4 regions of the Bradyrhizobium sp. CCBAU 11430 genome follow, and region 4 is predicted to be linked to each of the others. Evidence: predicted binding sites of a transcription regulator. Region 4 holds the regulator's gene; each other region holds the start of a gene.
What was found. Region 4 encodes LexA, which represses DNA repair genes until DNA is damaged. Its sites were predicted from a motif close to TGTTCNNNNTGTGTTCNG; they were not measured.
Positions count from the first base shown of each region.

Region 1: XI04_RS34190 (DNA recombination protein RmuC) is a predicted target of LexA. The motif match lies at 2,421-2,438, and genes of this name have one in related genera.
Region 2: XI04_RS29080 (YifB family Mg chelatase-like AAA ATPase) is a predicted target of LexA. The motif match lies at 1,160-1,177, and genes of this name have one in related genera.
Region 3: XI04_RS30375 (PA0069 family radical SAM protein) is a predicted target of LexA. The motif match lies at 1,050-1,067, and genes of this name have one in related genera.

Region 1 covers NZ_LBJV01000072.1:252,988-258,346, forward strand. Annotated here, with positions in the region: gene truA (tRNA pseudouridine(38-40) synthase TruA) at 1-693, opposite strand, end outside; gene fmt (methionyl-tRNA formyltransferase) at 700-1,635, opposite strand; gene def (peptide deformylase) at 1,774-2,298, opposite strand; gene XI04_RS34190 (DNA recombination protein RmuC) at 2,469-3,668, shown strand; gene XI04_RS34195 (AmpG family muropeptide MFS transporter) at 3,810-5,174, shown strand; gene XI04_RS34200 (hypothetical protein) at 5,294-5,359, opposite strand, start outside.
Region 2 covers NZ_LBJV01000069.1:146,718-152,076, forward strand. Annotated here, with positions in the region: gene XI04_RS29080 (YifB family Mg chelatase-like AAA ATPase) at 1-1,100, opposite strand, end outside; gene XI04_RS29085 (PilZ domain-containing protein) at 1,329-1,574, shown strand; gene XI04_RS29090 (tetratricopeptide repeat protein) at 1,754-2,539, shown strand; gene XI04_RS29095 (AAA family ATPase) at 2,561-3,850, opposite strand; gene XI04_RS29100 (CpaD family pilus assembly protein) at 3,847-4,581, opposite strand; gene XI04_RS29105 (type II and III secretion system protein family protein) at 4,637-5,359, opposite strand, start outside.
Region 3 covers NZ_LBJV01000070.1:129,589-134,947, forward strand. Annotated here, with positions in the region: gene XI04_RS30375 (PA0069 family radical SAM protein) at 1-1,028, opposite strand, end outside; gene XI04_RS30380 (phosphoketolase family protein) at 1,240-3,654, shown strand; gene XI04_RS30385 (acetate/propionate family kinase) at 3,657-4,847, shown strand; gene XI04_RS30390 (RMD1 family protein) at 5,034-5,359, opposite strand, start outside.
Region 4 covers NZ_LBJV01000050.1:29,670-35,028, reverse strand. Annotated here, with positions in the region: gene XI04_RS13725 (alpha-hydroxy acid oxidase) at 1-1,006, shown strand, start outside; gene XI04_RS13720 (HAD-IA family hydrolase) at 1,021-1,644, shown strand; gene XI04_RS13715 (hypothetical protein) at 1,815-2,021, shown strand; gene XI04_RS13710 (molybdopterin molybdotransferase MoeA) at 2,245-3,456, shown strand; gene lexA (transcriptional repressor LexA) at 3,633-4,334, shown strand; gene XI04_RS13700 (hypothetical protein) at 4,896-5,330, shown strand.

The DNA.
Region 1 (5,359 bases), on a different contig from region 4:
GATGCCGCAGGCGGCGCGGTTGCGCGCCTCTAACGCTGCGGAGAGGTCGTCGGCGGTCCAGCGGCCCTCGCCGACCCAGATCAGCGAGCCCACCATCGAGCGCACCTGGCTGTGCAGGAACGAGCGCGCCGAGGTGACGATGGTGATCTCGCGGCCGTCACGCAGCACGTCGAGCTGGTCGAGCGTCTTCTCCGGTGACTTGGCCTGGCACTCGGTGTCGCGGAACGTGGTGAAATCGTGCTTGCCGAGCAGACGCTGTGCCGCCGCATGCATCGCATCCGCATCGAGCCGGCGCGGCACGCGCCAGGCGTGGCCGATGTCGAGCGCGAGGTTGGCGCGGGTGTTGATCACGCGGTAGCGGTAGTGGCGCTTCACCGCGGAGAAGCGCGCCTCGAACGTGTCAGGCACGATCTCCGCCTCCAGCACCGCGATCGGATGCGGGCGCAGATGCGCGTTGAGCCCGTCGCGAAAACGGCCCGGCGGAAACTGCTTGTCGATATCGACATGCGCGACCTGGCCACGCGCATGCACGCCGGCATCGGTGCGGCCGGCGCCATGCACCCGCAAATCCGCGCCGGTCATCGCCTTCACGGCCGCCTCCAGCGCGCCCTGCACCGAAGGCAGCGTGTCCTGCACCTGCCAGCCGAAAAACGGCGCGCCGTCATATTCGATGGTGAGCTTGTAGCGGGGCATCGCTGATCAGTTGAACCTCGCTCCCGCCTTCAACGGCACGCCGCGCAGGAAGTCCGAGGCCTGCATCCGGCCCTTGCCTTCGCGCTGGAGCTCGATGATGCGGATGGCGCCCTCGCCGCAGGCGATGGTGAGCTTGTCATCGAGCACCTCGCCCGGCGCGCCCGACCCCTTTGCCAATTCACACCGCAGGATCTTGACGCGCGCATTCTCGCTGACGCCGGCAAGCTCGGCCCAGGCGCCGGGGAATGGCGACAGGCCGTGGATGTGACGCAGCACGGCACGCGCCGGCCTGGTCCAGTCGATGCGCGCCTCGGCCTTGTCGATCTTGGCGGCGTAGGTGACACCGTCCTCGCTCTGCTTCTTGAGCTGGAGCCCGCCGCGCCCGAGCGCGGCCATCGCGCGCACCATGAGATCGGCGCCGAGGCGAGAGAGACGATCGTGCAAATCGAGTGCAGTCATGTTGTCCGTGATCGCGAGGCGCTCGGCCATGGCGACGTCGCCGGTATCGAGACCGACGTCCATCTTCATCACCATCACGCCGCTCTCGGCATCGCCGTCCATGATCGCACGGTTGATCGGCGCTGCGCCGCGCCAGCGCGGCAGCAGCGAAGCGTGCAGATTGTAGCAGCCGAGTTTTGGCGCATCGAGGATCGCCTGCGGCAGGATCATGCCGTAAGCGACGACGACGGCCGCATCCGCATCGAAGGTGCTAAACTCGTCGAGCGCCTCTTGCGTCTTCAGCGTCTTCGGCGTCAGCACGGGAATGCCGAGCTTTCGCGCAGCTTCTTCGACCGGCGTCGGCTGCAATTGCAGGCCGCGCCGCCCGCCGGGCTTCGGCGCGCGGGTGTAGACGGCGACGATCTCGTGGCCATGCGCGACCAGCTCGAGCAGCGTCGGCACGGAGAAATCGGGCGTGCCCATGAAGATCAGGCGGAGGGGCATGTGGCGAGACAATCCTCGGAAACGAGCAACGTACTCGTCATGGCCGGGCTTGTCCCGGCCATCCACGTTCTTCCGGCCTGCGGCGGCACAGAACGTGGATGCCCGGCACAAGGCCGGGTATGACGGCGGAGAACGTGGTTACTCCGCGCGCTTGGCGGCCTTCTCGAACTTCTTCATCACGCGGTCGCGCTTGAGCTTCGACAGATAGTCGACGAACAGCACGCCGTTGAGATGGTCGATCTCGTGCTGGATGCAGGTGGCATAGAGGCCTTCGGCGTCCTCCTCGTGCACCTTGCCGTCGAGATCGGTGAAGCGCACGCGCACCTTCGCAGGGCGCTCGACCTCCTCGTAATATTCGGGGATCGAGAGACAGCCTTCCTCGTAGACCGAGAGCTCCTCGGACGAGGCGATGATCTCGGGGTTGATGAAGACGCGCGGAAGCGGCGTGGTCTCGCCGTTCTCGTCGCGTTTGGCGAGGTCCATGGTGATCAGCCGCAGCGGCTGCGCGACCTGGATCGCGGCGAGGCCAATACCGGGCGCGTCGTACATGGTCTCGAACATGTCGTCGGCAAGCTTGCGAATCTCCGGCGTGACCTTCTCGATCGGCTTGGAGACCAGACGCAGCTGCCTGTCGGGCAGGATGATGATTTCTCTGAGGGCCATGGCCGCGATTTAAGCCGCGCGCCGGACGCGGTCAATCCGGCCGGGAACCCCGTTAACCCCTCGCTAACCATAAAACTTGAGGTTTCGTTAACCATAAAAATTAGGGGGCTATTAACCATAACCGTTCCCTCTTCGTTCGCTAAGGTCGGCGAATCGCGCTAGAAGGGCCCATGAACGAGATCATTTTCATGCTGGCCGACTGGCCGGTGCGCACGATTGATGCCCTGATCGGCTTCGGCGCCCTTGTCCTCACCCTGCTGGTGACGATCGCCGTCGTGATCGCCCGCTCGGGCCGGCGCGGCGCGGAACTCGCGATGGCGCATGCGATCCGGGCCGACGAGCTCGAGGAGCGCCTGAGCGAGGTGCTGCGCGCCCAGAGCGAATCCTCAGGGAGGGTCGACGCCATGACCCAGGCGCTGGCGGGACGCCAGGCCGAGATGGCGCGCGCGGTCAACGAGCGGCTGGATTCGGTCACCCATCGCGTCGGCCAGTCGATGGAACATTCGACGCGCAACACCATGGAGAGCCTGCGCGCGCTGCACGAGCGGCTCGGCATCATCGACAGCGCCCACAAGAACCTTACCGATCTCACCACCCAGGTGACGACCCTGCGCGACGTGCTCGCCAACAAGCAGTCGCGCGGCGCCTTCGGCCAGGCGCGGATGGAGGCGATCGTCCAGGACGGTCTGCCGAAGGGCGCCTACGAGTTCCAGTTCACGCTCTCGACCGGCAAGCGGCCCGACTGCGTCGTGTTCCTGCCAGACCAGCGCCCGCTCTGCATCGACGCGAAGTTTCCGCTGGAGGCGATGACGGCGCTGCACGACGCCCGCACCGACGAGGAGAAGCGCGTTGCCACGCAGCGGCTGCGCGGCGACGTGATGAAGCATGTCAGCGACATCGCGGAAAAATATCTCGTCACCGGCGAGACCCAGGAGATGGCACTGATGTTCGTGCCGTCGGAATCGGTCTATGCGGAAATCCATGACGGTTTCGACGACGTGATCCAGAAGGCCTATCGCGCCCGCGTGGTGCTGGTGTCGCCCTCGCTCTTGATGCTGGCGATCCAGGTCATGCAGCAGATCATGAAGGACGCGCGCATGCGCGATGCCGCCGACCAGATTCAGACTGAAGTGATCAAGCTCGGCGACGATCTGGGTCGTCTCAGGGATCGCGTGGTCAAATTGCAGAAGCATTTTTCCGATGCGAACGAGGACGTCCGCCAGATCCTGATTTCCGCCGACAAGATCGAGAAGCGCGCAGGACGAATCGAGGAGCTCGATTTCAGCAAGGCGGACGCGCCGGCCGAGGGACCGCGGCTGGTCGCGGGCGCGGGCGAGCTGTTTCCGCGGAAGCTCCAGGCGGGGGAGTGACACCGTTTCGTCATGGCCAGGCTTGTCCCGGCCATCCACGGACTTTTCAACGGCACCAAGAACGTGGATGCCCGGAACAAGCCCGGGCATGACGGGATTTGTGGCAGAGGCATCACCCCCAGAATCTGCTAACACCACCCCATGACCGCTCCCGACGCGACCTCCCCCGCCGCGACCTCCGTCCCTGCGCCCTCCTGGCGCGACAGCCTTGCCGTGTACCTGCAGCCCCGGGTGCTGATCGTGCTGTTCCTCGGCTTCTCCTCGGGGCTGCCGCTGGCGCTGTCGGGCTCCACGCTGCTGGTGTGGATGCGCGAGGCCGGGGTTGACCTGAAGACGATCGGGCTGTTCGCGCTGGTCGGCACGCCCTACACGCTGAAATTCCTGTGGGCGCCGCTGGTGGATGCGCTGCATGTGCCGCTGTTCACCCGCGCGTTCGGGCGGCGGCGCGGCTGGCTGCTGTTCTCGCAATTGCTGCTGATCGTCGCGATCCTGCTGCTGGCGATGACCGACCCCGCGCGCTCGCCGTTCTACGTCGCGCTGGGCGCGCTGCTGGTGGCGACGACGTCGTCGACGCAGGACATCGTGGTCGACGCCTTCCGCGTCGAGAGCCTGCCGGAGAGCGAGCAGGCCGCCGGTATGGCGGCTTACGTTGCGGCCTACCGCATCGGAATGCTGGTCTCGACCGCGGGCGCGCTGTTCATCGTCTCGGGCTTCGAAGGCACCGGCATACCCCGCACCTCGGCGTGGATGTGGGGCTATGTGGTGATGGCCGCGATGGTGCTGATCGGCACGATCACCGCGCTGGCCGCGACCGAGCCGGCGCAATCCGCACAGGCGGAAGCTGCGACACAAACCGAGACCGCCTTTGCGCGTGTGTTGAGCGCGGCGATCGGCGCGTTCTCCGAATTCCTGTCGCGCAAGGATGCTCTCGCCGCGCTCGCCTTCGTCGTGCTATTCAAGTTCACCGATGCCTTCTCGGGCACGATGACGGCGCCGTTCGTGATCGACCTCGGCTTCACCCGCAACGATTATGCGGCGATCGTGAAGGGCGTCGGCCTCGCCGCCACCCTGATCGGCGGGTTTGCCGGTGGTTTCGTCGCGCGGCGCTATCCGCTGGCAATGTCGCTCTGGATCGGTGGCGTGGTGCAGGCGCTGGCCAATTTGTCCTTTGCCTGGCTCGCAGTGGTCGGCACCAATCAATGGGCGCTGGCGCTCGCGATCTGTGCCGAGAACTTCACCAGCGCCATCGGCACCGTGATCTTCGTGGCCTACCTCTCGGCGCTCTGCCAGAACCCGCTGCACACGGCGACGCAATATGCGCTGCTCACCGCGCTCGCGGCGGTGGGGCGAACATATCTGTCGTCGAGCGCGGGCTATGTCGCGGACACCACGGGCTGGCCGCTGTTCTTCGTGATCTGCGTGCTGGTGGCAATCCCGAGCCTGGTGCTGCTCGCGTGGCTGCAGAAGCGCGGACATTTCGAAGCGCTGGGGCCGGTGAGGGTGTGACGCTCTCGTAGGGTGGGCAAAGGCGCACTTGCGCCGTGCCCACCATCGTTCCAAGCATTCGACAGAGGCGGTGGGCACGCTTCGCTTTGCCCACCCTACGGCAGCTCGATCTGATCCCCCTACTGCTTCTTGATCAAGCTCCACTTCGTGATCACGGCTTCGCTCATCTGGCCGGGATCGCTGGC
Region 2 (5,359 bases), on a different contig from region 4:
CAGCGGTCGACGCGGCCGCGCTTGCAGGCATAGCCCGGCTCGAACGCGTTGCCGCAGCGGCACGGATTCATCGCCGCGACCAGCATGAAGCGGGCAGGGTAAGTGAGGCGATGATTGGCGCGCGACACCGCGACCTCGCCGTTCTCCAGCGGCTGCCGGAGCGAATCCAGCACGCGCGGATCGAACTCCGGCAATTCGTCGAGGAACAGCACGCCCTGATGTGCCAGCGAGATCTCGCCGGGCTTTGCGCGCATGCCGCCGCCGGTGAGCGCGGCCATGCTCGCGGAATGATGCGGCGAGCGGAACGGCCGCTTGGCCGTCAGCGCGCCGCCCTCGATTTCGCCGGCAACGGAGGCGATCATCGAGACCTCGAGCAGTTCGCTCGGTGACAGCGGCGGCAGGATCGAGGGCAGGCGCGCCGCCAGCATCGATTTGCCGGCGCCGGGCGCCCCGATCATGAGCAAATGATGCCCGCCGGCGGCCGCGATCTCCAGCGCGCGCTTGGCGCTTTCCTGGCCCTTGATGTCGCGCAGGTCGAGCGTGGAGGCGGCGGGCTCATGCACCTTCGGTGACGGCCGCGACAGCACCTGGGTGCCCTTGAAGTGGTTGGCGATCTGGATCAGCGAGCTTGCCGCGATGATCTGGATGTCCGGGCTCGCCCATGCCGCTTCGGAGCCGCACGAGGCCGGGCAGATCAGCCCTTCCTCGCGCATATTGGCGCCGAACGCGGCGGGAAGAACGCCGGCCACGGGCGCGATCGAGCCGTCGAGGCCGAGCTCGCCGAGCACGGTGAAGCCGGTCAGCGCATCCCGCGGGATCGCGCCGATCGCCGCCATCAAGCCGAGTGCAATCGGCAGGTCGTAATGGCTGCCTTCCTTCGGGAGGTCGGCCGGCGCCAGGTTGACGATGATCCGCCGCGCCGGCAGCGCCAACCCTGAGGCGATCAGCGCCGAGCGCACCCGCTCGCGCGCCTCCGACACCGCCTTGTCCGGCAGGCCGACGATGGCAAATGCCGGCAGGCCCGGCGCGACCTGCACCTGCACGTCGACCGCACGGGCCTCGATCCCCTCGAAGGCGACGGTGGAAACCCGCTGAACCATGCTCAAACCAGCCTGCCCCTCTCGCACAATTAGGGGTAGCAGAGACGGACCTTCTCCGCAAGAACAATACGGGAACGATCCCGGAGGGCGAGCAAGCCCTAACCAATCGTAAACGCCACGCCGACACTAAGCCTCGAATGCCGGCTTCTGTCCTCAGCACATTCCAACGAATGTCCGCTATTCCTGAGGCTGCGGGATGGGCCGTGGTCTAACGGGTGAACAATTCAAATGCTTGCAAATCGCCGGAGAAGCGAACGTCGGGTATGCAGCCGGCTCGCCAAGATCCATTTTGGCGCGGGCTCGCTGCCGCGGGACTGCACGATCACCGATATTTCGGATGGCGGCGTGAAGGTGGTGGCGGAATTCCTGGAAGTGCCGCCGCAATTCACCATCATTTTCGCACCTGATTATTCCCGCCAATGCCGCCTGCGCTGGCGCATCGGCTGCGAATTCGGTGCCGAGTTCACCGACTAAAGCGCGATGCGATGAGGACCAATCGTCATCGCGCTTTAGGTTGTTATTTAAGCATGATCTTTCCGGAAAACCGCTGCGCACTTTCCGGATCATGCTTTGAGGTCACACAGGCCGCGTCCTTAACGGGACTTTAGCGTTAATCGGTAAGCATCTCTGATCAGTTGCCGAGTGATCAGAGTATGTCCAAGCGTTCGTCCCTCGCCTCTTCCCCGGCGAGATTGCTGCTTCCCGCACTCCTGGTGCTCGTCCTCGGCGGTTGCCAGACCGCCGGCATCGAGGATGTGACCGGCGCGCTTGGCGTTAGATCGGAAACGGCTGTCAAGGCCGACGCCAAGGCTGACGCCAGGTCCGACATGGATGCGTTGCGCGAGCGCTATCGCGCCAAGCCCAGTGATCCCAACGTTGCGCTCGCCTACGGCAAGGCGCTGCGCGAGACCGGCCAGCGCGCGCAGGCGGTTGCGGTCATGGAGCAGGCGGTGCTCGCCCATCCCAGCAACAAGGCGCTGCTCGCCGGCTATGGCCGCGCGCTCGCCGACAGCGGCAATTTCCAGCAGGCCTTCGACGTCCTCAGCCGCGCGCATGCGCCGGAGGATCCGGACTGGCGCATCCTGTCGGCGCAAGGTGCGGCGCTCGATCAGCTCGGCCGCAACGAGGAGGCGCAGCAATATTATGCCGCGGCGTTGAAGATCGTGCCGGACGAGCCGACCGTGCTGTCCAATCTCGGCCTGTCCTATATGCTGCAAAACAATCTGCCGAAGGCCGAACAGGTGCTCGGCCGCGCTTATCAGCGCAATCAGAACGATGCGCGGGTCCGCGCCAATCTCGCGCTCGTGCTGGGATTGCAGGGCCGCGAGGCCGAGGCCGAAATCCTCGTGAAGGCAGATTTGCCGCCGGACCAGGCCGCGGCCAAGGTCGCGGCGCTGCGGCAGCTGCTGGCGAAGAAGCAGCAGCGGGCGGATAAGTAGTCCGCCCCTTTTGGTGTACGCTTACGACGCCTTGCGATGCGGCGCCGAGTTGCGGCTTGACTTGCCCTTCAACTTCTTCAGCAGCGGTCCGAGCAGCGAGCGCTTCGGCTTCTTCACCTCGCCGCGGCCGGCGAGGCGGTTCGCCATGTTCTGGAACAGCTCGGTGGTGCGGTGGTTCTTGGAGACCTCCGCGATCATCTGGCCGTTATTGGCGGCGGTGGAGAACAGCTTTGAATCGAACGGGATCATCGCGATCGGCTGGCTTTCCATGGTCTTGGCGAACGCCTTGACCTCGATCTCCGCGCGCTTGTGCATGCCGACCTGGTTGATGCAATACAGCGGCGGCCGGTCGTTCGGCCGCGCCGCCTTCAGCACGCTCAGCATGTTCTTGGTGTTGCGCAAATTGGCGAGATCGGGCTCGGCCACGATGACGATGTCGTCGGCGTTCACCAGCGCGCGCCGCGTCCAGCCGGACCATTGGTGGGGAACGTCGAGCACGATGCAGGGCGTGGTCATGCGCAGCGTGTCGAACACGGCGTCGAAAGCTTCGGCGCCGAAATCGTAGACGCGGTCGAGGGTGGCAGGCGCCGCGAGCAGGCTGAGGCGCTCGGTGCATTTGGAGAGCAGGCGCTCCATCAGCGCCGTGTCCGGCCGGTCCTGCGACAGCACCGCGTTGGCGATACCCTGCACCGGGTCCTGGTTGTAGTCGAGGCCCGCGGTGCCGAAGGCGAGGTCGAGGTCGATCACGACGGAATCGAGCGCGAGGTCACGGGCGATGGTCCAGGCCAAATTGTGCGCGACGGTGGAGGCGCCGACGCCGCCCTTGGCGCCCACCACCGCGATGACGCGGCCGGTGATGATGGCCTCGGAGGCCGAGAACAGGCTGCAGATGGAGCGGACCACGTCGAGGGTTTCGACCGGTCCCACCACATAATCGTTGACGCCGCGGCGCACCAGCTCGCGATAGGGCGCGGTGTCGTTGGGATTGCCGATCACGACCACGCGTGTGCCGGGGTCGCAGACGCCGGCGAGGTCGTCCAGTCCCTCGAGGATGTCGCGCGTGCCGTCGGATTCGATCACGATCACGTTCGGCGTCGGCATCGATTCATAGACTTCGATCGCCGCGGCAAGGCCACCGTCCTTGGCGGTGAGGTGCGCCTTGGCGAGCCGGCGGTCCTGCCCGGCCGCGGTTACCGCGGCCAGCGTCTTCTCGGTCTCGCAAAAGGCCTGCACCGAAATGCGGGGAACCGGCGCAATGTGTTCCTCGGGGTGCTGCGGATCGTCCGCTTCTTCGTCGTGGATGCCCGTCATTTGCCTGTGTCGCTGAGCTTGGCCCTGTCGGCCTCGGAATTGGGAGTCGAGATCGCAGTGCCCTTGCGGTAGCGATCAAAGGCGATGTCGCGCCGCGCGGTATAGGCCGGCGTCTCGGATCGCGGCTGCTCGAGGTCGGCCGGATTGTCGATCATCGCGGCGAGATTGCGCTGGCTGGCGCAGCCCAGATTGAAGTAGGGCCGGTTCTCGTTGTAGCCGGGATCGAGGATGTTGGGGCCGAGGTCTTCCGGCCACAGCCCGCAGGGGCCGGCGACCGCGGCGATCTTCGAATAGCTCAGGCGGATGGTGGGCAGCAGCCCGGGATCTTCAGGGCGATAGGGATGCTGGACGATGGCACGCGACGGCACGCCGCCGGATGCGAGCACGGAACGGATTTCCCGATAGGTCGCAGCCGCCGCGCGCGAATTCGCAGCGTCGACGGGAACGTCGACGACGACGGAGCCGGTACCTTCGCGCACCCAGTCCCGGGCGATGCCCGCGACGTCCGAATGCTGCGCGGCGGACAGGCCGCCCCTCGCCTTGCCGACGAAGATCACGATCGACTTCTTGCCTTCCTGCACCGCGATCGGGTGGCGCTGGCGATAGTCGGTCGGCACCGTCTGGGTGACGATCTCGCCGGTGGTGTTGCAGGCGCCCAGCATGACGGAGAGCCCCGTCAGTGCCAGCGCGGCGCCTAGATTGCGACGTCGATCGGCTGTGGTCTTCGTCATCGCTTCGTCCCCTCTTGCCCCGATTCCCGCCCCGTTCCCCAGCCGTCCGTTCGTCTCAGTCGATGATGAAGCCGAAATCGCCGGGCGCGCCGGCGATCGGATCGACGCGACGCGCGATGCCATAGAGGCGGTTCATGCGGCCGAGCAGTGCGGTCTGCGCGTCCGAGGCCGGCGCGAAGCCGTCGTCGGGCCGCGCCAATTCCTTCTGGGCGACCGCGCGCACCACATAGGGCGTCACGATCACCATCAGCTCGGTCTCGTTGTTGACGAAGTCCTGGCTGCGGAACAGCGCGCCGATGATCGGCACCTGGTCGACGCCGGGCAGGCCGTTGATCGCCTGCTTGGTCTGCTGCTGGATCAGGCCGGCCATCGCCATCGAGCCGCCCGAGGGAATTTCCAGCGTCGTCTCGGCGCGGCGAGTCTGGATCGAGGGGATGGTGATCGAGTTGCTCGAGGTCGAGGACACCGCCTGCGTCAACGTGATCGAATTCGTATTCGACAGCTCCGAGACCTCGGTCATCACGCGCAGGCTGATGCGACCTTCGCTGAGCACGACGGGAGTGAAGTTCAGGGAGATGCCGAACTTCTTGTAGGTGACCTGGGTGGTACAGACGTGGGTGACCGGATCGCAGGAATAGCCTGCCGGGATCGGGAATTCGCCGCCGGCGATGAAGGTGGCGGATTCGCCCGAGATCGCGGTCAGGCTCGGTTCGGCGAGCGTGCGCATGACGCCGGCGCTTTCCATCGCGCGCATGGTGGCGCTGACGGTGGCGACGCC
Region 3 (5,359 bases), on a different contig from region 4:
GTGCCCTTCATCCGCTCGCCCCATTTCGCATCGTAGTCGCGGCCGCCGCGCATGTCGCGGATCAGCGTGAAGACGTGGCGATAGCGGTCGGGATAGTTCGCCATCAGCCATTCCCGGAAGAGATCGCGCACCTCCAGCGGCAGCCGCAGCAGCACGTAGGAGGCTTCCTTGACGCCGGCATGGGCGGCGGCATCGAGGATGCGCTCGATCTCGGAATCGTTCAGCGCGGGGATCACGGGCGCGACCATCACGGTGGTGGGAATGCCGGCGTCCGAGAGCTGCTTCAGCGCTTCCAACCGCTTCGGCGGCGTTGAGGCGCGCGGCTCCATGGTGCGCGCGAGCTTCGGATCGAGCGAGGTGACCGAGATCGCGACCTTGGCGAGGTTGCGCTTGGCCATCCGCGCGAGAATATCGATGTCGCGCACCACCAGCGCCGATTTGGTGACGATGCCGACGGGATGGCCGGCACGCTCGAGAACCTCGAGGATGCCGCGCATGATTTTGCGCTCGCGCTCGATCGGCTGATAGGGATCGGTGTTGGTGCCGATCGCGATCATCCGGGGCTCATAGCCGGTCGCGGCGAGCTCCTTCTCCAGCAGCGCCGGCGCCTCGGGCTTGACGAACAGTTTTGACTCGAAGTCGAGCCCCGGCGACAGGCCGAGATAGGCATGGGTCGGCCGCGCGAAGCAATAAACGCAGCCATGCTCACAGCCGCGATAGGGATTGATCGAGCGATCGAAGCCGATATCGGGGGAATCGTTGCGGGTGATCACCTTGCGTGAGGTGTCGACCCCGACACTGGTCTTGAACGGCGGCAGCTCTTCCAGGCTCTGCCAGCCGTCGTCGAAGGCGACGCGCGCCTCGGCCTCATAGCGGCCGCTGGCATTGGACTGTGCGCCCCGCCCTCGCCTGCGCGCGCGGTCGATGGCGACGCCAAGTTCTGGAAAGTCAGAGTCCACACCCGCCGGCTCGGAGGGCGCCTTGACCGGCGGGTGCTTGAGAGCATGAGACGATGCTGCTGGACTCATGAAGCCAGGATAGCACGACAACGGAACAAATCAAGAACACAAACAAAAAATGGGAAAACAACCCCATGCAAAGTAGGCCGCCCAAATTTCGGGCGCGGTCCTTTGACCTCACGCAACACCCCCGTCATGACGATCTCGTTTGATGCCGGTCAGGGATCAATCGTCGCGGAACAATGTTGGTGACGATCGCCGGGTGAAGGTCAGCAGGAACATGACAAAACAACAACAATCGGCCGCGGCAAGCAGCAACCTCGACCTCCTCGATCGCTACTGGCGCGCCGCGAACTACCTCTCCGTCGGGCAAATCTACCTGCTCGACAATCCGCTGCTGCGCAAGCCCCTGCGGGCCGAGCACATCAAGCCGCGTCTGCTCGGCCATTGGGGCACGACGCCCGGCCTGAACTTCATCTACGCCCATCTCAACCGCGTCATTCGCGCGCTCGATATCAGCGTGCTCTATGTCTGCGGTCCCGGCCATGGCGGTCCCGGCATGGTCGCCAACACCTATCTGGAGGGCAGCTACAGCGAGATCTATCCCGACATCGCGCGCGACAAGGACGGATTGCGCAAGCTGTTCAGGCAGTTCTCCTTCCCAGGCGGCATTCCGAGCCACGCGGCACCGGAAACGCCGGGCTCAATCCACGAAGGCGGCGAGCTCGGCTACGCGCTGGTGCACGCCTACGGTGCAGCGCTGGACAATCCTGATTTGATCGTGGCTTGCGTGGTCGGTGACGGCGAAGCGGAAACCGGCCCGCTCGCTGCCTCCTGGCACTCCAACAAGTTCCTGAACCCCGCGCATGACGGCGCGGTGCTGCCGATCCTGCATCTGAACGGCTACAAGATCGCCAATCCGACCGTGCTCGGGCGAATGCCCAACAGCGAGATCCGCGATCTCTTCCGCGGCTTCGGCCACGAGCCGCTGTTCGTCGAGGGTGATGATCCCAAATTGATGCACCAGGCCATGGCGGACGCGCTCGACGTCGCGCTCGCCAGCATCCGCTCGATCCAGCAGCACGCACGGGACGGGCGCAAAAGCGTCGAGCGGCCGCGCTGGCCGATGATCGTGCTGCGCAGTCCGAAGGGTTGGACCGGTCCGAAAGAGGTCGACGGCAAGAAGGTCGAGGGTTTTTGGCGCGCGCATCAAGTCCCGGTGGCGGGCTGTCGCGAGAACCCGGCGCACCTCAAAGTTCTCGAAGACTGGATGCGCAGCTACGAGCCCGAAAAGCTGTTCGACCAGAGCGGCGCGCTCATTCCAGAACTTCAGGCGCTCGCGCCCGAAGGCATTCGCCGCATGGGCGCCAATCCGCATGCCAATGGTGGCCTGCTCAAAAAGGAGCTGAGGCTGCCGGACTTCCGCAGCTTTGCCATCGAGGTGCCGCAGCCCGGCGGCGCCATCGGGGAAGCGACGCGCGAGCTCGGCAAATTCCTGCGCGACGTCATCCGCCTCAATGCGAAGGAGCGCAATTTCCGCATCATGGGCCCGGACGAAACCGCGTCAAACCGGCTGGACGCGGTGTTCGAGGAGACCGAGCGGGTCTGGATGGAGCCGATCGAGCCCTATGACGTGCACCTCGCGCAAGACGGCCGCGTGATGGAAGTCTTGAGCGAGCATCTCTGCCAGGGCTGGCTCGAGGGCTATCTGCTCACCGGCCGCCATGGTTTCTTCTCCTGCTACGAGGCCTTCATCCACATCGTGGATTCCATGTTCAACCAGCACGCCAAATGGCTGAAGGTCACGCGCGATCTGCCATGGCGGCGCCCGATCGCCTCGCTCAATTATCTCCTGACCTCGCATGTCTGGCGGCAGGACCATAACGGCTTCAGCCATCAGGATCCCGGCTTCGTCGATCTCGTCGCCAACAAGAAGGCCGACATCGTCCGCATCTATTTCCCGCCCGATGCCAACACGCTGCTGTGGATCGCAGATCACTGCCTGCGGACCTACAACCGCATCAATGTCATCGTCGCCGGCAAGCAGCCGGCGCCGCAATGGCTGTCGATGCAGGACGCTGCCACGCATTGCGATGCCGGCATTGGCATCTGGAGCTGGGCGGGGACGGAAGATGCGGGCCAGGAGCCCGACGTGGTGATGGCCTGCGCCGGCGACGTACCGACGCTGGAGACGCTCGCCGCCGTCGACCTGTTGCGCAAGGCGCTGCCGGATTTGAAGATCCGCGTCGTCAACGTCGTCGATCTCATGACGCTGCAACCGAAAGACCAGCATCCGCACGGCCTGTCCGACCGCGACTTCGACAGCCTGTTCACGCGCGACAAGCCTGTCATCTTCGCCTATCACGGCTATCCCTACCTGATCCATCGGCTGACCTATAACCGCACCAATCATGCCGGCATGCATGTGCGCGGCTTTGCCGAGGAAGGCACCACGACGACGCCGTTCGACATGGTCGTGCTCAACGAGCTCGACCGCTACCACCTCGCGATCGAGGCGATCGAACGCGTGCCCGGGCTCGCGGCCAAGGCTGCGCAAGCGAAGCAGCAATTCCGCGACAAGCTGATCGAGCATTCGCGCTATGTGCGCGAGCACGGCGAGGACATGCCTGAGATCCAAGGCTGGGTCTGGCCCAACAGCTCCGGCGGCAATACCCCGGCCGAAGCCGGCGACTAGCCATGTCGGACACTGTCCTCGTCCTCAACTCGGGATCGTCGAGCATCAAGTTCGGCCTGTTCGAGATCTCGGCTGTTGAACCCAGCCTGCTCTGCAAGGGACTGCTCGACGAGCACGAGGCAAAACCCCGGCTCGTGGTGAAGAGCCCCGCGGGCGAAGACCTGTTCGAGACATGGAGCGAGGCGCCGGACGCCGACGGCGGCCATCTGTTCGCCGATGTGCTTGCCTTCATCGACGACCGGTTCGGCGGACACCATCTGCGTGCCGTCGGCCATCGCATTGTTCACGGCGGGCCGGATTATTCAGGCCCGGTCGCGCTGACCGACGACGTGATCGGAAAGCTTAAGGCGCTGACGCCGCTGGCGCCGTTGCACCAGCCGCGGTGCCTCGCGCCAATTCGTGCGCTCGCGGCGATTCGACCAGCGCTGAGGCAGATCGCGTGCTTCGATACGGCGTTCCATCACGGCCTGGCGCCGCCGGCGAGCCGCTTCGCCATTCCGAGGCGCTACGAGGAACGTGGCGTCCGACGCTACGGATTTCACGGCCTCTCCTTCGAGTATGTCGCGGGACGCCTCGCCGAGATTGCGCCGGAGCTCATCGCCAAGCGTACCGTCATCGCGCATCTCGGCAACGGCGCCAGCCTGTGCGCGTTGCGCAACGGCCGCAGCGTCGACACCACCATGGGGCTGACGCCGCTCGACGGTCTCGTGATGGGCACACGCTGCGGCACGATCGATCCCGGCGTGCTGCTCTATCTGCAGCAGCACGAAAAGATCTCGATCGAGGATGTCCAGCACCTGCTCTATCACCAGTCGGGCCTGCTCGGCGTCTCCGGCATCTCCGCGGACATGCGCACGCTGCTTGCGAGCGGCGAGATTGACGCGCGAGACGCGGTCGATCTTTTCACCTTCCGCGCGGCGCAGCAGGTCGCGATGATGGCAACCACGCTTGGCGGCCTCGACTGTCTGGTCTTCACCGGCGGCATCGGCGAGCACGCCAAGGAGATCCGCAGCGCGATCGGCGAACGTCTCGCATGGATGGGCGTGCGCATCGATGCCGCGGCGAATGAGGAGACACGTGAGCGGATCAGCGGTAGCGATAGCGCGGTCGATGTGCTCGTCATTGCAACCAATGAAGAGCTGACGATCGCGCGCCATTGCGCTGCGCTGCTGCAGCAAGGCCATCCCAACTGAAAGAACGTGTCAGTCTCGTAGCGTGGACAAAGCGACTTGTCCGCCGTTGCTCGAAGAGCGAAGGCGGAAGCGTGCCCACCACGTCTGTCAATGTGGCGTCGATGGTGGGCAGGGCGCAAGTGCGCCTTTGCCCACCTACGATTCCTGACTCGTGTGGACAGAAGAGGGCACAATGACACGCACGAACTAATGCGTTCCCGACCATATCTGAAAACACCCGATCGCGACCTCGATCACGATCAGGACCACGACCGCGATCTCCAGGCGGAGCGAGCGCTGGGTGTCGATGATGTCGGTCAGCGCGTTGGCGGTCTCCGACACCGCGGTGAGCTTGCGCTCGAGCGTGTCGAGGCGTTCTTTCAGCTCGTACTCGTCCTCGAGGCGCGAATAGAGCCGGTCGAGCTCGGGCTTCTCCCAGAGCACGTCGGGCTTCTCGGCGATCGCGACGCGCCCGGCGACGCGCTGCTGCACCAGCAGTGCATTGCCGATCAGTTGCAGGATGCCCTTGCGAC
Region 4 (5,359 bases):
CATCGTCGGAGCCGCCGAGACCGAAACCACGATGCGCCGCAACCGCATGGCGCTGGACGAGATCGCCTTCCGGCCGCGGGTGCTGCGCGACGTCCGAAAGGTCGACGGCTCGGTTCAGCAGTTCGGCCGCAAAATGCGCCTGCCGGTGGTGCTCGCCCCCGTCGGCGCGCTCGAGATCTTCGACCCGGATGGCGCGGCGAGCGTCGCGCGCGCTGCCGGCACCTTCGGCGCGGCGCACATGCTGAGCTCGGTGTCCGAGCCAGGCCTGGAGCAGACCGCCGAAGCCGCACCCGATGCGCTGCGGCTCTATCAGCTCTATGTCCGCGGCGACGATGCCTTTGTCGCGGATGTCGTCAGCCGGGCCGAGAAGAACGCCTATGCCGGCTTCTGCCTGACCGTCGACACCGCCCATTACAGCCGTCGTGAGCGTGACATCGCCAAGCGCTACGTTCGCGAGAGCCGCCTGCGTGCCACCGGCGGCGATTTCCAGAAGGGCCTGGAGTGGCGGACCGTGAAGATGATCAAGGACAAGTTCAGGATTCCGCTGATCCTGAAGGGCATCGCCACCGCCGAGGACGCCCAGATCGCGGTCGATCACGGCGTCGAATGGATCTACGTCTCCAACCATGGCGGCCGCCAGCTCGACCATGGCCGCGGCGCCATGCATGTGCTGCCCGAGATCGTCGAGGCCGTGAAGGGCCGCGCCAAGATCATGGTCGATGGCGGCATCTGTCGCGGCACCGACATCGTCAAGGCGATCGCGGCGGGCGCGGACCTGGTCGGGATCGGCCGGCTGCAATGCTGGGCGCTGGCGGCGGCTGGCGAGGCCGGCGTCGCGCGGATGCTGGAGCTGCTGGAGGACGAGGTGCTGCGCTGCCTCGGCCTTTTGGGCGCCACGTCATTTGCCGAGGTCGACAAATCCTGCCTGCATCCGGCGACCGCCACCAACGCGCCGAGCGTGTTCAGCGCATTCCCGCTGTTCGACCACGATCCGTATCGATACTGAGTGAAAAGGACGTAATGACATCGCTCTCTCCCGGCAGCGCGGATGCGCTGCTGTTCGATCTCGGGCGCGTGGTGCTCGACATCGACTTCTCCAAGGCGATCGCCTGCTGGGCGGGACATGCCGGCTGCCAGCCCGAGGCCATCGTCGCGCGCTATGTGCGTGACGAGGCTTACCGGCTGCACGAGGTCGGCAAGATCAGCGACGAGGACTATTTCGCTTCGCTGCGTGCTTCGCTCGGCATCGGCATTTCGGACGCCCAGTTCCTGGAAGGCTGGAACGCGATCTTCGCCGGCGAGATGCCTGATATCGCCGAGCTGCTGCCGCGCGCGGCGAAACAGATGCCGCTCTATGCCTTCTCCAACACCAACCGGCCGCATGTTGACTATTTCTCGAAGGAATATGGCGAACTGCTCGGCCATTTCCGCGCGCTGTATCTGTCGTCCAGCATCGGCCTGCGCAAACCCGACGCGGAAGCCTTCGACCATGTCGTCGCCGCGATCGGCGTGCCCGCAGCACGTATCGTGTTCTTCGACGACCTCGCCGAGAACATCGAAGGCGCGCGGTCGCGCGGGCTGACGGCGGTGCATGTGACGTCGCCGCGCGACGTCGAGAACGCCTTGAAGGCATTGGGCATCTGACGATCTCCGCTCATCGGGAGGCGCCAACGTCGGGGCAGCCCTCCCGGAGCCAATTTTGCCCAAAATGAGGAACCAGAGCGCTTTGTGCATTTTTGTACGGAGTTCCGGGAACGGAATGGCCCCTTCCGGACTCTTGAGTCCGTTGGGACTTCTACACCGGACTTATGGACGTGCTGGGCAAAACCTATCTCACCAAGCAAGCCTCTCTCCTGCTTGAATTCGCAAGAACCACCTCGGATTCTGACCTTTCCGCCAAGCTGATCAGCAAGGCCGCCGACCTGAAATCCCAGGCCGATCCGCTGCCCGACAAGGATCAAGGGCCGAAGGCTCCCGACGTCGCGCTGGACGACGGGCCGGACCGGCCGAGCGGGAGTTGAGCGATGCCGGCCGTGGCACTCGTCATCCATCGCCACCCTCCTGCCGATCGGCCTCGTTCTCTGGATCATGCCACGCCAAGCCTGAGCCTGAGCCTGCCTTCGATCCAGGGCCGGAAAGCGGCAAGATAAATCGTGCCCGCTCCGCATTTTTGCCTCTGCCCCCGCGCTCGGCTAGAAGACTGTCGGAACATTTCGTCCGAACGTGCCGAGCAGGAGTTTCGCCGTGGCCTTGATGCCGGTTTCCGACGCCCTTGCTGCGGTGCTGGCGGGTGCAGAGCCGCTGCCTGCAGAGATGGTTTCACTCGACGAAGCCTACCATCGCGTGCTCGCGCAGGACGTCGCTGCGCGGCGCACCCAACCGCCCCAGGCGATGTCGGCGATGGACGGCTACGCCGTGCGCGCGGCCGATGCGGCAACGATCGATTCCAGGCTGACGATGATCGGTGAGGTCGCAGCGGGCCGTCCGTTCACGGAAAGGGTCGGCGCCGGCGAAGCCGTGCGGATCTTCACCGGCGGCGTCGTTCCCGACGGCGCCGACGCAGTCGTGATCCAGGAGGACACGATCGCCGAGGGCAAGCACATAACGATCAAGGAAGCCGCGATCGTGGGTCGGCACATCCGCCCCGCCGGCGTTGATTTCCGCGAGGGTGACGTCCTCCTGCGCAAGGGAACCCGTCTGACAGAGCGCGATCTCGCCCTCGCCGCTGGAATGAATCACCCGCAACTCGCCGTCTGCCGTCGTCCGAAGGTCGCGATCCTCGCCACCGGCGATGAACTGGTGATGCCGGGCTCAACGCCCGGGCACGGCCAGATCGTCTATTCCAACGGCTATGCCCTGCACGCGCTCGCCCGCAGCGAGGGCGCCGAGACCATCGACCTCGGTGTTGCCGCCGATACGCTGGAGGCCACCACCGCCGGCATCCGCCGCGCGCGCGAAAGCGGCGCCGACGTCCTGGTCACGACCGGGGGCGCATCGGTCGGCGACCACGATCTGGTCCAGCAGGCGCTGAAGGACGAAGGCATCGCGTTGGCGTTCTGGAAGATCGCGATGCGGCCCGGCAAACCGATGATGCACGGACGCTTAGGGACGATGGGAGTCATTGGCCTGCCCGGCAATCCCGTGTCGTCCTACGTGTGCGCCTTCCTGTTCATGGTGCCGCTGATTCGCGCGCTGTCGGGCCGTTCGGTGATTCATCACCATCGCGAGCGCGCCGTGCTGGGCCGCGATCTCGGCGCCAATGACCAGCGCGAGGATTATCTGCGCGCGCGCCTGGAGCCGCGCGACGACGGCACGCTCGTCGCCCTTCCCGTCAGCCATCAAGACTCCTCTCTGCTTGCGAATCTTGCTGCAGCACAGGTACTTCTCGTGCGCGCACCGCTTGCGCCAAAGGCCGAGGCCGGCAGCCCCTGCGAAGTGCTGCGGCTCCCCGTCTGAACTGCGCGGCCACACGCATTCGGCGAGTTTCGCTCTGTTCACGGTAAATTAAGCAGTTGCGGAACATGTATCGAACATATAGTGTCCGTTCATGATTTGTTTCGAGGATGTAGCGGCTTATCGCTGAACTCATCGTCTCGGAATCGAACGACATCAACCGGGGGACTTTGGTCGAGATGTTAACGCGCAAACAATACGAGCTTCTGCGGTTCATCAGCGAACGCTTGAAGGAAAGCGGCGTGCCGCCGTCCTTCGACGAGATGAAGGATGCGCTCGACCTGCGCTCGAAGTCAGGCATCCACCGCCTGATCACCGCACTCGAGGAGCGCGGCTTCATCCGCCGGCTGCCCAACCGCGCCCGGGCCATCGAAGTGATCAAGCTGCCGGAGCTCCAAGCTGCCGCCGGCAACCGACGCGGCTTCACGCCAAGCGTCATCGAGGGCAATCTCGGCAAGCTGCGCGCGAGCTCCAGCCCGTCCGCGGACGAGGGCGAGCGGCCCGTTGCGGTGCCCGTGATGGGCCGCATCGCGGCCGGCACCCCCATCGAGGCGTTGCAGACCCGCAGCCACACCATCAGCGTGCCTCCAGACATGCTCGGCTCCGGCGAGCATTACGCGCTCGAAGTGCGCGGCGATTCCATGGTCGAGGCCGGCATCCTCGACGGCGACATGGCGCTGATCCAGCGCAACGAGAGCGCCGATACCGGCGACATCGTGGTGGCGCTGATCGACGACGAGGAAGCCACGCTCAAGCGCTTCCGCCGCCGCGGCGCCTCGATCGCGCTGGAGCCCGCCAATGCCGCTTACGAGGTGCGCATCCTGCCGCCGAACCGCGTGAAGATTCAGGGCAAGCTGATCGGGCTTTACCGCAAGTACTGATACCGGAGTCTTCAGCGCCTCGCGCGCGCCTTCGGTCGGCATCGCCGATCAGAGATTGGAGCGGATGATGGTCCGCTCCGGCTGGATAGTCTTTCTGGTTCTGCACAGATTGTCCGGCCCCTCCCCCTTTCGCGACATCCTCGGCAGGCCGCGGGAAGCAACATCGCTTCGCGGCCTTGCGAGTTCGAGGGGGACAGCCCAAATGCGCCGGATCGTTTGAGCGCAGCCGCAGCAACGCTGGTCGCATCATCATGTCGGCTAGGACACGGCCGTGATCCAGAAAATCCGCAACAACCGCAATGCAGCGCGCACGCAGCCGAGCTGACGATACTCGGGCTGGCTGGTTTCGCCGGTCGTTGACGCGCGCCTGCCAAATGCACGGAAGCCGACTTTGTTCCTATCGAATTCGGAAAAGATGGAAAAGATAATGTGATCGGGGCTCGCGGATCCCAGCCGCAGATTTGCCTACAACCAAGCAGACCGTCACGTGCTTCCACTCTGGTAGGGGCCTGCGCCTCCAAAAGGGGTGCGGGTCGCTATCTCTGCATAGAGGAGCACCCGATGTGTGACTACAGCCTGCATGCCGTCGCGACGCGCCCCGCAGAAGTCGGCGAGACGATCGTCACGACAACATTCCGCGGCACCTCGACGCGCGGCTTCGCCTCCGAAGCCGATCTCTCCGTCGCGGTCTGCCTGCTGCCGGGAACGGAGCTCGCCTTCGCCGATAACGTCCGTTACGACAACCGCTGGATCTGGACGCGCACCGTCAACTCCCGCGTCGGCAAGTTCGGCAAGATCGATCCGCACATTCCCGATCGCCATCATGATGCGATCGAATTCCCGGACGGCAAATCCGTGCTGGTGACGCAGCTCGTCGAGGGCCAGCGCGCAACCGTGCTGCAACTGCCGGTGACCCAGCCGATCGGCGAGCGCGAGCACAAGCCGCAGATCATCGCCGACAGTCGCCCGACGGTCACGCGACTGCCGATCGGCTGACGCCCTCCGGCCCGGCGGGTCCGGGGCCA